Prochlorococcus marinus CUG1416: one gene and its partner. The protein of the gene in region 1 interacts with the protein of each later gene in a pairwise test. Links are inferred from orthologs where the notes say so. Each region holds a gene or a part of one and is shown in the gene's direction. Other genes may lie near its edges.

Region 1 (8,370 bases):
CTAATCCCTTCAACAGCAATAACAGGTACTTCATAATCATATTTTTTATATTTATCTTGATATAGATCAAACCTATCAATATCAATTTCTTTAAGCTCCTCAAGATTAGGGAATAGCTCATTAAGATTTATTTTTGCCAGTTTGTTTTTTAATGAATCACAAAGGCAACATCCCTGCCTAACAAAAATAAATATTTTCATTCATTTAATCAGGCACAGGGTCGCATCCGCATGGAGTTAGAGGATGACATTTACTTAATCTTCTTAAAGTCAACCATCCACCCTTCCAAGGGCCATGTCTAGTAATAGCCTCATATCCATAAGAACTGCAACTTGGAATAAATCTACATCTTGGTCCGAAAAAAGGAGAAAACCACTTTTGATAAAAAGAAATCATCAAAAGAAGTAAGTATCTAATTGATTTATTAATAGTTTTGAACACTTTAATGATGTAAAATAATACTTCAGTAGTAATTTAGTTTAGTTGAATTTCATCAATTATCCAATTTATTGCAAATTTCTATTTAATTTAAAATTATGTCAAGATACCGCGGCCCAAGATTAAGGGTTACGCGTCGCTTGGGAGAACTACCAGGTCTCACTAGGAAAGCTTCAAAGAAGTCTAATCCTCCAGGTCAGCACGGCCAAGCCCGTCGCAAGCGATCAGAATATGCTATTCGTCTAGAAGAAAAGCAGAAACTAAGGTTCAATTACGGTGTTTCTGAAAAACAGCTCGTTCGTTATATAAAAAAAGCTAGAGCTCAAGAAGGATCAACAGGAACAAACCTACTAAGACTTTTAGAAAACAGACTAGATAATGTTTGTTTTAGATTAGGTTTTGGAGGTACTATTCCAGGATCAAGACAATTAGTAAATCATGGCCATGTAAATGTTAACGGAAAGGTTCTTGACATTGCTGGCTATCAATGCAAATCAGGTGATGTAATCTCAATTAAAGAAAACAAAGCAAGTAAAAAACTTGTTGAAGGAAATATAGAATTCCCTGGTTTAGCAAATGTCCCCCCACATATTGAGTTAGACAAAGCTAAATTAACAGGAAAAATAAATGGGAAATGTGATAGAGAGTGGGTGGCTCTTGAAATAAACGAACTACTAGTTGTTGAATATTATTCAAGAAAAGTTTAATACTACTTTTCTTTGGATTATTAAATCTCTCTTTTAAAAAATGAGAGATTTAATTTAATTCTTATTTTTAAAAATAATGGGAAATAAGGAAAATAATATAAAAAAGCCAGGTTTTAAGACCTTATCTATTCACCATGGGGAAACATTTGCAAAAGAAACTGGATGCGTTATGCCTCCTATTTTTTCTACATCTACTTTCAAACATGGAAATAAAGATAATTTCGACTACACAAGATCAGGCAATCCAAACTTTAGAATTCTAGAAAGCGTCCTTAAATCAATAGAAGATTCTAAATACTGTACCGTTTTTGGATCTGGAATTAGCGCGGTAACTGCAATATCATCAACACTAAAATCAGGTGACAAGATACTCTGCGAGTCAAATCTCTATGGTTGTACAGTGAGGATGTTCGAAAAAGTTTTCAAGAAATTTGGACTAGAAGTTTTATACACAGATTTTACAAACGAAAATAATATCGAAAAGATTTCATACTTCGAGCCAACCTTGATATGGCTAGAAAGTCCAACTAATCCACTTTTGAAGGTACTTGATATTAAGGCGATTTGTGATGAAGCAAATAAATTACAAATCCCAGTAGTTGTGGACAACACCTTTTCTACGGCACTTATTCAAAAACCATTAGACCTTGGAGCAACACTATCACTCGTAAGCACAACAAAATTCATTAATGGACATAGTGATGCACTTGGTGGAGCAGTACTAACAAATAATGAGGTATGGAATAGTAAGATGCTTTTCTCTCAAAAAGCTCTAGGGCTTCAACCATCTCCTTTTGATAGTTGGCTCATTACGAGAGGAGTAAAAACTCTTCCTTTAAGAATCGAACAACAAACGCAAAGTGCAAAATTAATTTCTGAAGAATTAGAGAATCATAAAATAATTAGTAAAGTAATTTATCCTTTTAATCAAAAACATCCGCAATTTAATTTAGCAAAATCGCAAATGAGATCTGGAGGTTCGATGATCACCATAAAATTAAATCTTAAAAAAGAGGATACTTTTAAATTTTGCAAATCTCTCAAATATTTCTCTCTAGCAGAGAGCCTTGGAGGAGTTGAAAGTTTAATTTGTCACCCCGCAACAATGACTCATGCTTCTGTTGATGATGAAACAAAAAATCTTTTAGGCATAGATGATTCTCTTGTCAGATTATCGATTGGATGTGAAGAAACAAAAGATTTAATCTCAGACATATTATTTGCTTTAAATAAATTCTGAAAATTGAGAGATTTACTTAAAAACCCTATATGGAAAAATTTAGAGTTAGGATATTCTATTCCTGATAGTATTCATGCTGTTTCTGTAGCATTACCAACTTGGAACGATGTAATAAATTACGAGGAAAAAAATCAAGAATGCATAAATTTATTGAAGTCCATTTACCCAAGATTCGGGCTAAACCCCATAGTGAAAAGATTATGTGAAAAAGTAAAAAAGGAAAATTACTACAACAATAAAAGTATCTGGCCATATCCGAATGAAAGCATAGCTTTTAAAGCCAAAAAATACATTGATAGAAATACTTCTGAACAATTCTCATTAATAGAAAAAAGAGATAATTTAGCTCTCTTAATAACTGAAAAAAAAGGAAGTATTTATGCAAAATCTTTTTGGCAACATACTGGTCTTGGCATATCTTCAAGGGCTGCTGCTATAGAACTAGGTCTTGAAGATCGCCCTCCAAAATCTTACGTAAATGAATGTTCTCAAAGAATAAAAAATAGAATTTCTAAATCTACAAAAATTAGCTCTAATGATATTCACTTAACTTCATCTGGAATGTCTGCATTGCATACATCATTAGAAATCATATATAAATTATTTCCAGCTAAACCAACACTCCAAATTGGTTTTCCATATGTAGATGTACTTAAATTACCAATGAATATCTTTCATGGAGCCAAGTTAATTACAGAAGAAAATTGCGAGGATATTGAATTAGAAATCAAAAGAATAAATCCATCTGCATTAATTATTGAACTACCGAGTAATCCAATGCTCAAATGTGTAAACATTAAAAAAATTTCAAAAATAGGAAAAAAGTTAAATATTCCCTTAATTGTTGACGATACCATTGGTTCAAATTTAAATATAAATTCCTTAGAACATGCAGATATAGTTTTTACTTCACTTACAAAAATTTTTTCAGGTAGTGGTGATATTCTTGCCGGATCATTCATACTAAATCCAAAAAGCAAATGGATTGATCAATTTAGAAATGCATTAAACGAGATTAATCTTCCAACACTTTCCGATGGAGATACAGTTTATCTAGAGAAAGTTAGTAGAGATGTAAATCAAAGAGTTTTTGAACAAAATAAAGCATGTTTAGAATTAAAAAAAAGATTAGAGACCCATAGCGAGATTAAAAATATTTTCCATCCTGAAAATTGTCCAAATTTTAATTCTTTGCTCACTTCTGATGGAGGATATGGCTGCTTATTATCATTTGAATTAAATGGAGGATTGAACAAAGCTAAGAAATTTTATGATTCTCTACAAGTATCCAAAGGACCTAGTTTAGGTACAAAATTTACTCTAGTTTGTCCTTATGTTTTACTAGCTCATTATGACGAGTTGGATTGGGCTGAAAGTTTTGGTATACCTTCGCACCTAATTAGAGTATCAGTTGGATTAGAAGACCAAGATCAATTATGGAAAAGCTTTTCTGAAGCACTAAATAATTTCTAAATTCCTAGTATTTACCGTATAGAAACTTATATACTCTTTTTCTGAATAATAGTTAGTATTAAAATATATTTTCTCAATATATAAATGGCAAAAATTTATGAGGACAACAGTTTTGCTATTGGAAACACTCCATTAGTAAAATTAAAATCAGTTACTAAAAACGCGAAAGCTACAGTACTTGCAAAAATTGAAGGTAGAAACCCAGCTTATAGTGTCAAATGTAGGATTGGCGCCAACATGATCTGGGATGCAGAGAAAAGTGGGAAACTTACAAAAGACAAAACAATTGTTGAGCCAACTTCTGGAAATACAGGAATTGCTCTAGCTTTTACTGCTTCAGCAAGAGGTTATAAACTCATCCTTACAATGCCAGAATCCATGTCAATTGAAAGAAGAAGGGTTATGGCAGTGTTGGGGGCTGAAATTGTTTTAACAGAGGCCTCTAAAGGTATGCCTGGAGCAATAGCTAAGGCTAAAGAGATTGCAGAAAGTAATCCTTCTCAATATTTCATGCCAGGTCAATTTGATAATCCAGCAAACCCTGAAATTCATTTCAAAACTACTGGACCAGAAATCTGGGATGATTGCGATGGTGAAATTGATGTTTTAGTTGCAGGGGTTGGAACTGGCGGCACAATTACAGGAGTTTCAAGATACATTAAGCAAGAGAAGGGCAAAAATATTACTTCTGTAGCTGTAGAACCCTCACATAGTCCTGTTATTACACAGACAATGAATGGAGAAGAGGTTAAATCTGGACCACATAAAATTCAAGGAATTGGTGCAGGATTTATTCCTAAGAACCTTGACTTATCAATTGTTGATAAGGTTGAACAGGTAACAAATGACGAGTCAATCGAGATGGCTCTTAGATTAGCAAAAGAAGAAGGGCTATTAGTAGGAATATCTTGTGGAGCTGCGGCGGCGGCGGCTGTTAGATTAGCTGAACAAGATGAATATGCGGGGAAAACCATCGTAGTTGTTCTACCTGATTTAGCAGAGAGATATTTATCATCAATTATGTTTACTGAAGTTCCAAGCGGAATCATTCAAGAACCAGTCAAAGCCTAAATCTATTTTTCTCCAGTAATGAATCTGGTGAAATATACATAGCATCGCCATAAGAGAAAAATCTAAATTTTTCTTTTATGGCTTTTTTATACAAATCTAATAATCTTTCTCTACCAATCATTGCACTTACTAGTAGTAATAATGAACTTTTAGGAAGATGAAAATTAGTTAATAATCCATCAACTACCTTAAATTTATAACCTGGCTTAATTACTAAATCCACGTACTTCGCTATAGGAATAAAGTCATTAATTTCGTTAGAATAACAACTTTCAAGAGCTCTTACGCTAGTTGTTCCAATAGCAATTATTCTTCTATCTGTTTTCTTTATTCTTTTTATTTCCTCCACTACTTCCTTATTAACACTTACCCATTCTTTATGAAGTTTTAAGTTACTTAAATCTTCTTGATCAATTGGTTTGAATGTTCCATAACCCACGTGCAAAGTTATCGGTAAGATTATTACTCCTTTTTTTTTTAGATTGGAAATAAGACTTTTGCTTAAGTGTAAACCAGCTGTTGGTGCAGCAACTGCCCCCGGATTAGTTGCATACTCAGTTTGATAACTTTTCTCATGAAAAGATTCTTCTTCAGAATTTTTTATATAAGGAGGGAGAGGGATTTCCCCGTATTTATCAAGAAGGTCATTCATTGAATTAAGACCAGTTATATTTTCAGGAAATTTAATAAATCTCCCTCCAGTTTCTTCATCAACCCCATCAACCATCAAATTAATATCTTGTGCCAAAAGAGATTTTAATTTTATTTTTCTATTTATTTTTAACTTTTTCGCTGGCTTTGCCAAACATAACCAAACACATTCATGTGACCTTTCTAAAACTAATAATTCGACTAATGTCTTATTTTCTAATTCAACCTTTAACCTAGCTTTCATTACTTTAGTATTGTTTACAACTACAAGATCGCCTTCTCTAAATTCATCTAAAAGATTCTTGGTAAATTTATTAGTTAAGCAGTCTTCTTCTAAAACACTATTTCTAACTATCATCAATCTTGATTCATGCCTAATTGCAGAAGGTTTACTAGCAATTAATGAAGGATCAAGAAAGTAATTATAAGCTTCAAGCTTATGATCACTTTCTTGATTATTCATTTGAGAAATCAATTAAATTTAAGATACAAGTGTCTCTGACTCATTTTCAATCAGGTAAGCCAAGTCTTTTAAGAACAAAGCACCATCAGCTCCATAGATCACTCTGTGATCAGCTGTTAGATTTACTTGCATTATTTTTTTAACAGATATTGAACCATCACTATTTCCTACAACAGTTGGTTTCGATGATGCTATCGCTAAGATCGCACCGGTCCCTGGTGGTAGTATTGCGTCAAATCTATCAACTCCAAACATACCAAGGTTAGATAAGGTAAATGTTCCCGTTGAGTATTCATCAGGTTCTAATTGTTTTGATCTTGATCTTTTTACGAGATCTTTCCATTCCCTAGATAATTCAAATAAATCAGTATTGCATGGTTCTTTTAATACTGGAGTTATTAGTCCACCATCTTCCATCGCGACAGCAACAGCAATATTTATGTTTTCTGGATAAGAAATTCCATTTTCTGAAAAACTTGAGTTAACTTGAGGATGTTTCTTAAGTGTCTTTGCAACTGCCTTTACTAGTAAAGCAGTCATAGTTACTCCATTCTGTTTTACCTTTTTGTAGAAATTATCTAATTTATCTGTATTGATAGAGTATCCAACCCTAAAACATGGAACATCTAAACTAGATTCCATATTTTTATTTACCGCTTTTTGAAGAGTATTAAATTGAACTGTTTCTCCAGGATTACCAAAACTATTTCCTGAAGTTTCTGGTTTACTTTCAACTCCCAAATTTGAAACAGGTATACTTGCAGGAGAAGCACCTTCTCCTATCCATGGTATAGAGACAGATTGGCCATTAGCTTTTAAAATATCATCGGCTTGAATCCTTCCGTGAGGGCCAGATCCATGAACCTTTGCTAAATCAACACCCATTTGAGAGGCTAGTTTTTTAGCTCTTGGAGATGCAATTATCCTCGAAGAAACATTACTTGTAGCGGCATTAATTTGATCGCTATTAAAAGATGGTACAGGCTTTTCACTCTTTAAGACGACTTCCTGTGCTTCTTTTTTGATATTTTCAGTCTGGACTAATGGTTTTTCTTCAGTTTTATTGCTTACCAATTCCAGTTGGTCTGAAGTAGAGACTTCGGGTTGATTTCCTTTATTTTGTTCTTGAACAGAAGCTATTTCATCCTCATTTTCTACAATGAGACCAATAGTTTCTCCAACAGGAGCAGTGCTGCCGGCAGGCATTAAAACTGCTGCAAGATATCCATCTTGGAAAGATTCAACATCCATATCTGCCTTATCAGATTCAACAACCAAGACAGATTCGCCTCTTTCAACCTTATCTCCCGGATTTTTCAACCATTCCACAATCTTGCCCTCCGTCATAGTAGAACTCAAGGCAGGCATGAATATTTCGTGAGACATAAGAAAATCGTTATTGCATAAGTTTCAAGGGATTTTTACCAAACTTTCAAAAGTTTTTATAATTAAGGACCCTTTTAACTCTTGGTCTAATTATACGAAATCATGTTCACAGTGGGAACTCTTAAAACTTAAGAAAGTAATAATTTAGATTGATTAGAATTCAAAACTTTTCGCAATTAAGATTTACTTATTTTTATCAAGAATACTAAATCTTTTCTTTAATTATTATCTATAGATTGAATAACTCCATCTTTAACCGTAATCGAGACCTGCATTTTTTCAATAAGATTGTCGCCCACAGTGACATCACAGAAACTATCCACTTGCCCTTGATCAACAATTTCGTCCATTTTTAATTCGCGAACTTGACCCTGTTGTTGCAGTAGATTTCTTTTTTGTTCTTCAATTTCATTTCGTTTTGCGGCGACTTGTTGTTGCACCTGACTAACCTGTTCTTGAACTCTTGGATCTAGAGGATTAACCGATTGGGATCTAATATTATTTACTATTTGCTGCCCCTCTTGCTCAAGTTGAGATAATTGCTGATCAATGTTTGAAATTGCTTTGCTTAATTCTTTTTCAGCATCTTCCTTCCAAGTTGGTGTAACTACAGCTTTAATAGCTATTGAGCGCTTTATAGATATTGAGTTTTTTGTTTCCATAAAAAATTAAATTACCTTTTCAATATAGATAGAACAAATCAAATTTTCTTACTAAATTTGTTTTCATACATATTTTCTATTTGTAATGAATACTTTTTTTCTATTTCTTTTCTTTTTTGTTTAAGAGTTTGTGTTAACAAACCATTTTCTAAAGTAAAGGCATCCACAAAATAACAATCTAATATTTGTTCTTCTAATCTTGCTCCTAATCGACTTTTAAGCAAATTATTAATTTGTGATTTAAAAAATGTACCAATATTCTTATTCAGGTTTAATTTT
Region 2 (5,939 bases), on another replicon or contig:
CAAATGTTAAAGTGTCACTATAAATAAAAATTAATTAGTCAGGATTGTTTTAAAGTGAAATTCCATATTCAACAAGAAAGTGATATCCCTGCCTCAACACAAATATATAATCAAATTTGCTTTGCAATAGCAGCAAGACATTTTCCACCTGGACACAGACTTCCAAGCACTAGGCAACTTGCAATGCAGACTGGACTCCATCGGAATACTATTAGCAAAGTTTACAGACAACTTGAAGTAGATGGGGTTGTTGAAGCAATAGCTGGATCGGGGATCTATGTGAGAGATAATCTTACTAAAAGAGAACTAAAAAAATCAATTTACTCAAAAGACAAGATATCTCAGCCACCAGACCAAGAAGCAAAAAAGGCTATTGATAACTTCATAAATCTTGGCTGCACCTTACAAGAAACAAGAGAAATATTAACTAATGAAATTGATTGGCGTATTAAATGCGGAGCAAGAATTATAGTCAGTACTCCTAGGGAGGATATAGGCGCTTCTATGCTGATAGCAGAAGAGCTCTCTCCAAAAGTTAATGTACCAGTAGAAGTTATTCCTATGGAAGAATTAGAAAAAGTTCTGAGTAGTTCGAATAATGGGACTATTGTCACAAGCAGATATTTTTTACAACCTCTAGAAAAAGTTGCGAAACAATATGGAGTTCGAGCTATTGCAGTTGACTTAAGCGACTTTCAAAAGGAATTGAAAATACTCAAAGAATTAAATACCGGAAGTTGTGTCGGTATTGTTAGCATTAGTCCTGGTTTATTACGGGCAGCTGAGGTTATCATACACAGCATGCGAGGTAGTGAATTAATGCTTATGACGGCGATTTCAGACAACAACAGTAGATTATTATCGCTTTTAAAGGCTGCAAACCATATAGTGTGTGATGGGCCGAGTTTGTCAGTTGTGGAAAACACATTATTAAAAAATCGATCTCAGCTCATGAGATTACCTCAAATAATATGCGCTAAAAACTATTTGAGTATAGAAACAATAAATCAATTAAAAAAAGAAATTGGAATTTTTAATTAGACCATGATCCTAAGAACTTTTAAATCAGATATAGAAATTATCAAAGAACGAGATCCTGCTGCCAGGGGGATATTAGAAATTTTTCTTTGCTACCCAGGCTTCCAATCAATAGTAATTCATAGGTTTACGCATAAATTATGGCAATTAAAAATTCCTTTAATTCCTCGCTTGTTAAGTCATCTTAATAGGCTAGTAACAGGCATTGAAATCCATCCTGGGGCTAAAATTGGTAAACGGGTCTTTATAGACCATGGAATGGGAGTTGTAATTGGTGAAACAGCTGAGATAGGAAATAATTGTCTACTTTATCAAGGCGTTACATTAGGAGGAACTGGTAAAAATCATGGCAAAAGACACCCAACATTAATGGAAAATGTTGTAGTTGGGGCAGGTGCAAAAGTACTAGGGTCCATAACAGTAGGGTCTAACACCCGTATTGGCGCGGGTTCAGTAGTTGTTCGCAATGTAGAGGGGAACAGTACTGTGGTTGGAGTTCCTGGCAGAGTAGTGCATCAAAGTGGTGTCAAAGTGAATCCATTGGCTCACTCTGCCTTGCCAGATGCAGAAGCTAATGTAATAAAAAATTTAATGGATAGAATTGACTTACTTGAAAATGAAATTCTGAAATTACAAAAAACTCTACAATGTCTAGCCAACTCAGAATCTATTGATATTTCTAAACTAGGTAGTGCTCAAAATCTTAAAGACAAAGAAATTATAGAATTTCTTGGCGATGAATAAATCTTTTTTAATTTTTATCATCCGTATCAGTTTTAGGTTGAAACATAAACATTGAATAAATAACATTTCGTCTCATATTAGTCATCATTTCCAGAAACATATCATATCCTTCATTTTTATATTCTATTAATGGATCTTTTTGGCCATAGCCTCTCAATCCAACTGATTCCCTTAATGAATCCATAGATTGAAGATGTTCTCGCCATAAATTATCAATTTGCTGCAAAATAAAAAATCTTTCAGCATCTCTCATTAATCCTGAACGAATCTTTTCTATTTGTGATTCTTTTAAATCATAAGCTGTTCGCAACTGCTCTTGAAGATAGTTTTTTAATTCTTCTATTGAGAGTAAATTGATATCATCAGCTTTGAGATCATCTAATAAATATATAAATTCTTTGACCTTAGAAATTAATTGAGCAATATTCCATTCTTCAGGAGGAAGATCAGGATTAATATAAGCTTCTACAATTTCACTCATTGTTCTTTCTCCATATTCTATTACTTGCCTCTTTAAATCAGTTCCTTGCAAAACTCTTAGTCTTTCACTATAAACTGCTTTTCTTTGATTATTCATTACCTCGTCATATTCAAAAACTTGTTTTCTAATATCGTAATAATAAGTTTCTACTTTCTTTTGAGCAGTTTCCAAAGACCTAGTCAGCATTCCTGACTCGATAGGCATATCTTCATCAACCCTAAATGCATTCATTAGATTTGCTACCCTTTCACCTCCAAAAATCCTTAATAAATTATCTTCTAAAGATAAAAAGAATCTTGTACTTCCAAGATCACCTTGTCTTCCTGATCTACCTCTAAGTTGATTATCCACTCTTCGTGATTCGTGTCTCTCCGTACCGATGACATGTAAACCACCAGCTTCTCTTACTTTTTCCTCTTCATGAATCAAAACTTTTTCGTATTCTTCTTTGACATCCGATAAAGATTCTCTCAAAAGCCTGATACAGTTATCCTCGGTTGGTGCTTTTTCTGCAGCTGTAGCAATTCTGTCATCTAACTCCAAGACAGAAAGTTGTCTATCTCCCCAATTCTTAACAAGTTCATTAGATAAAAAAGAGAGTTTCTTTTCAATTTCTTCATCCAATTTGCAAGGGAAAAGACTTGTTGAAGAATCTGAAATTTTCTTTTTCAAATTTGAGCCAACTTTTGAAGAAAAACCACCCTTAGCTTTTGAACTTCTTTGTTTAGGGATTGGAGGCTTATGTTCATTATCTGGCTTTACCAACAAAGGAATTAATATCTCTTTTAATTTCAGTCTAGCCATATAGTCACTGTTACCACCAAGAATTATATCTGTTCCCCTCCCAGCCATATTAGTCGCGATAGTAACAGCACCTGCTCTTCCTGCCTGAGCAATAATTTCGGCCTCACGTTCAACGTTCTCTGGCTTAGCGTTTAACAAATTATGTGGGATTTTTTCTTCGGATAAAAGTGAGCTTAATAACTCACTTTTTTCAACACTGGTTGTACCAACTAAAACAGGTCTACCATCTCTATGGATTTGAGCAGTTTCTTTAGCAACTGCATTCCATTTACCGATCTCTGTCTTAAATACTTGATCAGGCCAATCTTTTCTCTTTCTTATTTGATTTGTAGGTATAACTGTTGATTCTAATTTATAAGTTTTTTCAAATTCAACCTCCTCAGTTTTTGCAGTTCCTGTCATACCAGCGAGACCAGGATATAAGAGGAAAAAATTCTGATAAGTAATAGATGCTAATGTTTGCGTCTCAGGCTGAACTTTAAGACTCTCTTTTGCTTCTATTGCCTGATGTTGTCCATCACTCCAACGCCTTCCCGGCATCACCCTACCGGTAAATTCATCCACTATCACAGCCTCATCATTTTTAATAATATAATTTACATCTTTAATAAATAATTCTTTAGCTTTTAGAGCATTAGTTATATAGTGTGCCCAAGGATCTTGAGGATTATACAAATCACTAACTCCCAAATACTTTTCACATTTAGCGAAACCCTGATCGGTTAATATACAACTTCTTTGCTTTTCATCAACTTCATAATCCCCTTCTGGATCAATGCCATCTTTACTTAATGCTTTTGCTTTAATAAGTGCAAGAGATAGTTCTGAAGCTTTTTGATATTTTTCTTGGGGTCTTTCAACTTGACCAGAAATGATTAAAGGTGTTCTTGCTTCATCAATTAATATTGAATCAACTTCGTCAATCACACAGTAATTGAATTTTCTTTGCACTACCTCATTAATATCGGTGGACATATTATCTCTTAAATAATCAAATCCTAATTCGGAATTCGTGGCATAAGTTATATCACAATCGTAATTTTTTTTCCTCTCAACTGGGCTCATATCTTGTTGAATCAAACCAACGGATAAACCTAAAAAACGATGAACTTGTCCCATCCACTCAGCATCCCTCCTAGCTAAATAATCATTTACGGTAACAACATGAACCCCTTTCCCAGTTAAAGCATTTAAATAACAAGGTAATGTTGCAACAAGAGTTTTTCCTTCACCAGTCTTCATCTCAGCAATTTGACACTCATGTAAAACCATCCCACCTATTAACTGAACATCAAAATGTCTCATATCAAGAACACGTTGACTGGCTTCTCTAACAATTGCAAAGGCTTTAGGAAGAAATTCTTCTAAGATTTCCTTTTGTTTTTTAAGATCTAGTTCTGATGAGATCTTTGATTTCAGATCATGAGTTTCTCTTCTGAGCTCATCATCAGTCAATTGAGAAATTTCTTCTTCTAAAAAATTTATCTCTTCCACTATTGGTTGATAGCGCTTTAACTTTCGTGTATTCGGGTCTCCCAACAAAAGTTTTAGCATAAGTAAAAGTCCTTAAAAAATTCATCTTATTACAAACATTATAAATTAGTGCGTTACAACAGAATGAAGAAACCTCTTATCTCTTTATTTTTTAGAAATGATCGACTAAGGTGTTTAGATTGAAATCACAAATATAACCTAATTATCTTCACTTTTCTAGAATCTTTTAAAAATGAAAGAAATATCTCTAATCATCCATTCCAAAGGAGCTTTAGGGTTACGGTTTTTTGGATTAGGTCCTAATCTCAACCCAACTAATGGATTAAGAAAGCTACAAAAGTTACTAGAAACTAATGCTTTCTGGGCAAAAAGTAGAACAATTAATGATCTAAAAAAATGTCTTGCAAATAGTGACGTCGTAATAAGTCTCTGGGTTGGCAACGAAATAGTTGGTTTTGGTAGAGCTTTGACCGATGGAGTTTACCGCGGAGTACTGTGGGATATTGTTATTGATCAAAATCACCAGGGCAAAGGTTTTGGCACATTAATTGTAAACAATCTTTTATCTTCAAAAAAAATTAAAAATACAAAAAAATTATATTTAATGACAACGAATAAAAAATTATTCTATTCTCAATTTGATTTTAAAGAAGTTACTTCTCAAAAATTATTAATTCGTGAAATATAAACCACTTCTTCTATTCAAAAATCAAGATACAAATTTACTATAAAGCCATCTTATAAAAGGGCCTAAAATAGGAACTGGTCCAAAAGTTGGTCCACAAAAATCAAAATAATCTCTATGCTCTTTTATTAATCCATTTTCGCCAAATAATAAACGGGTAGTTCCTGGATAAATAAATTCTTTACCCATAATTTTTAAACCCATTGTCCATTCAACAAATCCACAATTTCCACTTATCGAGATTGCATGAGTTTCTAAAAAAACATCATCACATCTTTTAACAAGCTTTTCTTGAGCTTTGATATAAGAATCTAATCCCTCTGTTTCCTGCGTTGGATCTACAAAAATAACATTCTCATTATAAAATTCTGCCCATTTTTGTTTTGTTGGTGCATCTGAACCATAAGGTTTAGTAAATAATCCCCTTAAATCATCTATAGAAATCACTCTGGCCATTACAAAACTATTCTTTTTGATACTTTAAAAGATATAAACATTAAAAGCGGATGAAGAGATTCGAACTCTCGACATTCTCCTTGGCAAGGAGATGCTCTACCACTGAGCTACATCCGCATAACATTATTACTTTATCTCAAAGAAGGGATCAATGATAGAAATAATTAATTTTTTCAACTAATTTAAATTTTTAATTAAAGATCCCATCTCAATTGCTTGTAAAGCATAATTCCAACC

Evidence for each region.
Region 2: the proteins of cysK (region 1) and cysE interact in binary tests that used the Escherichia coli proteins (3 or more experiments, as listed by UniProt). The link is inferred for Prochlorococcus marinus CUG1416 from one-to-one orthologs.

What each region holds. Positions count from the first base shown.
Region 1 is NZ_JAAORM010000002.1:138,278-146,647, reverse strand. What follows is about bases 3,160-5,935. They hold cysK (cysteine synthase A), read left to right. Parts: upstream 3,160-3,942; coding sequence 3,943-4,929; downstream 4,930-5,935. Other genes in these bases: queA (tRNA preQ1(34) S-adenosylmethionine ribosyltransferase-isomerase QueA), read right to left, coding at 4,919-5,935; HA146_RS02100 (PLP-dependent transferase), read left to right, coding at 3,160-3,858. In the rest of the region: HA146_RS02120 (glutaredoxin family protein), read right to left, coding at 1-200; membrane protein insertion efficiency factor YidD, read right to left, coding at 205-441; rpsD (30S ribosomal protein S4), read left to right, coding at 537-1,145; HA146_RS02105 (trans-sulfuration enzyme family protein), read left to right, coding at 1,222-2,385; more of HA146_RS02100, read left to right, coding at 2,389-3,159; more of queA, read right to left, coding at 5,936-6,055; HA146_RS02085 (dihydrolipoamide acetyltransferase family protein), read right to left, coding at 6,062-7,429; HA146_RS02080 (YlqD family protein), read right to left, coding at 7,648-8,091; HA146_RS02075 (AMP-binding protein), read right to left, coding at 8,130-8,370.
Region 2 is NZ_JAAORM010000005.1:513,077-519,015, forward strand. The notes cover bases 1-2,914. They hold cysE (serine O-acetyltransferase), read left to right. Parts: upstream 1-1,047; coding sequence 1,048-1,782; downstream 1,783-2,914. Other genes in these bases: HA146_RS09105 (GntR family transcriptional regulator), read left to right, coding at 55-1,041; secA (preprotein translocase subunit SecA), read right to left, coding at 1,790-2,914. Outside these bases: more of secA, read right to left, coding at 2,915-4,621; HA146_RS09120 (GNAT family N-acetyltransferase), read left to right, coding at 4,794-5,249; HA146_RS09125 (nuclear transport factor 2 family protein), read right to left, coding at 5,271-5,702; ribH (6,7-dimethyl-8-ribityllumazine synthase), read right to left, coding at 5,880-5,939.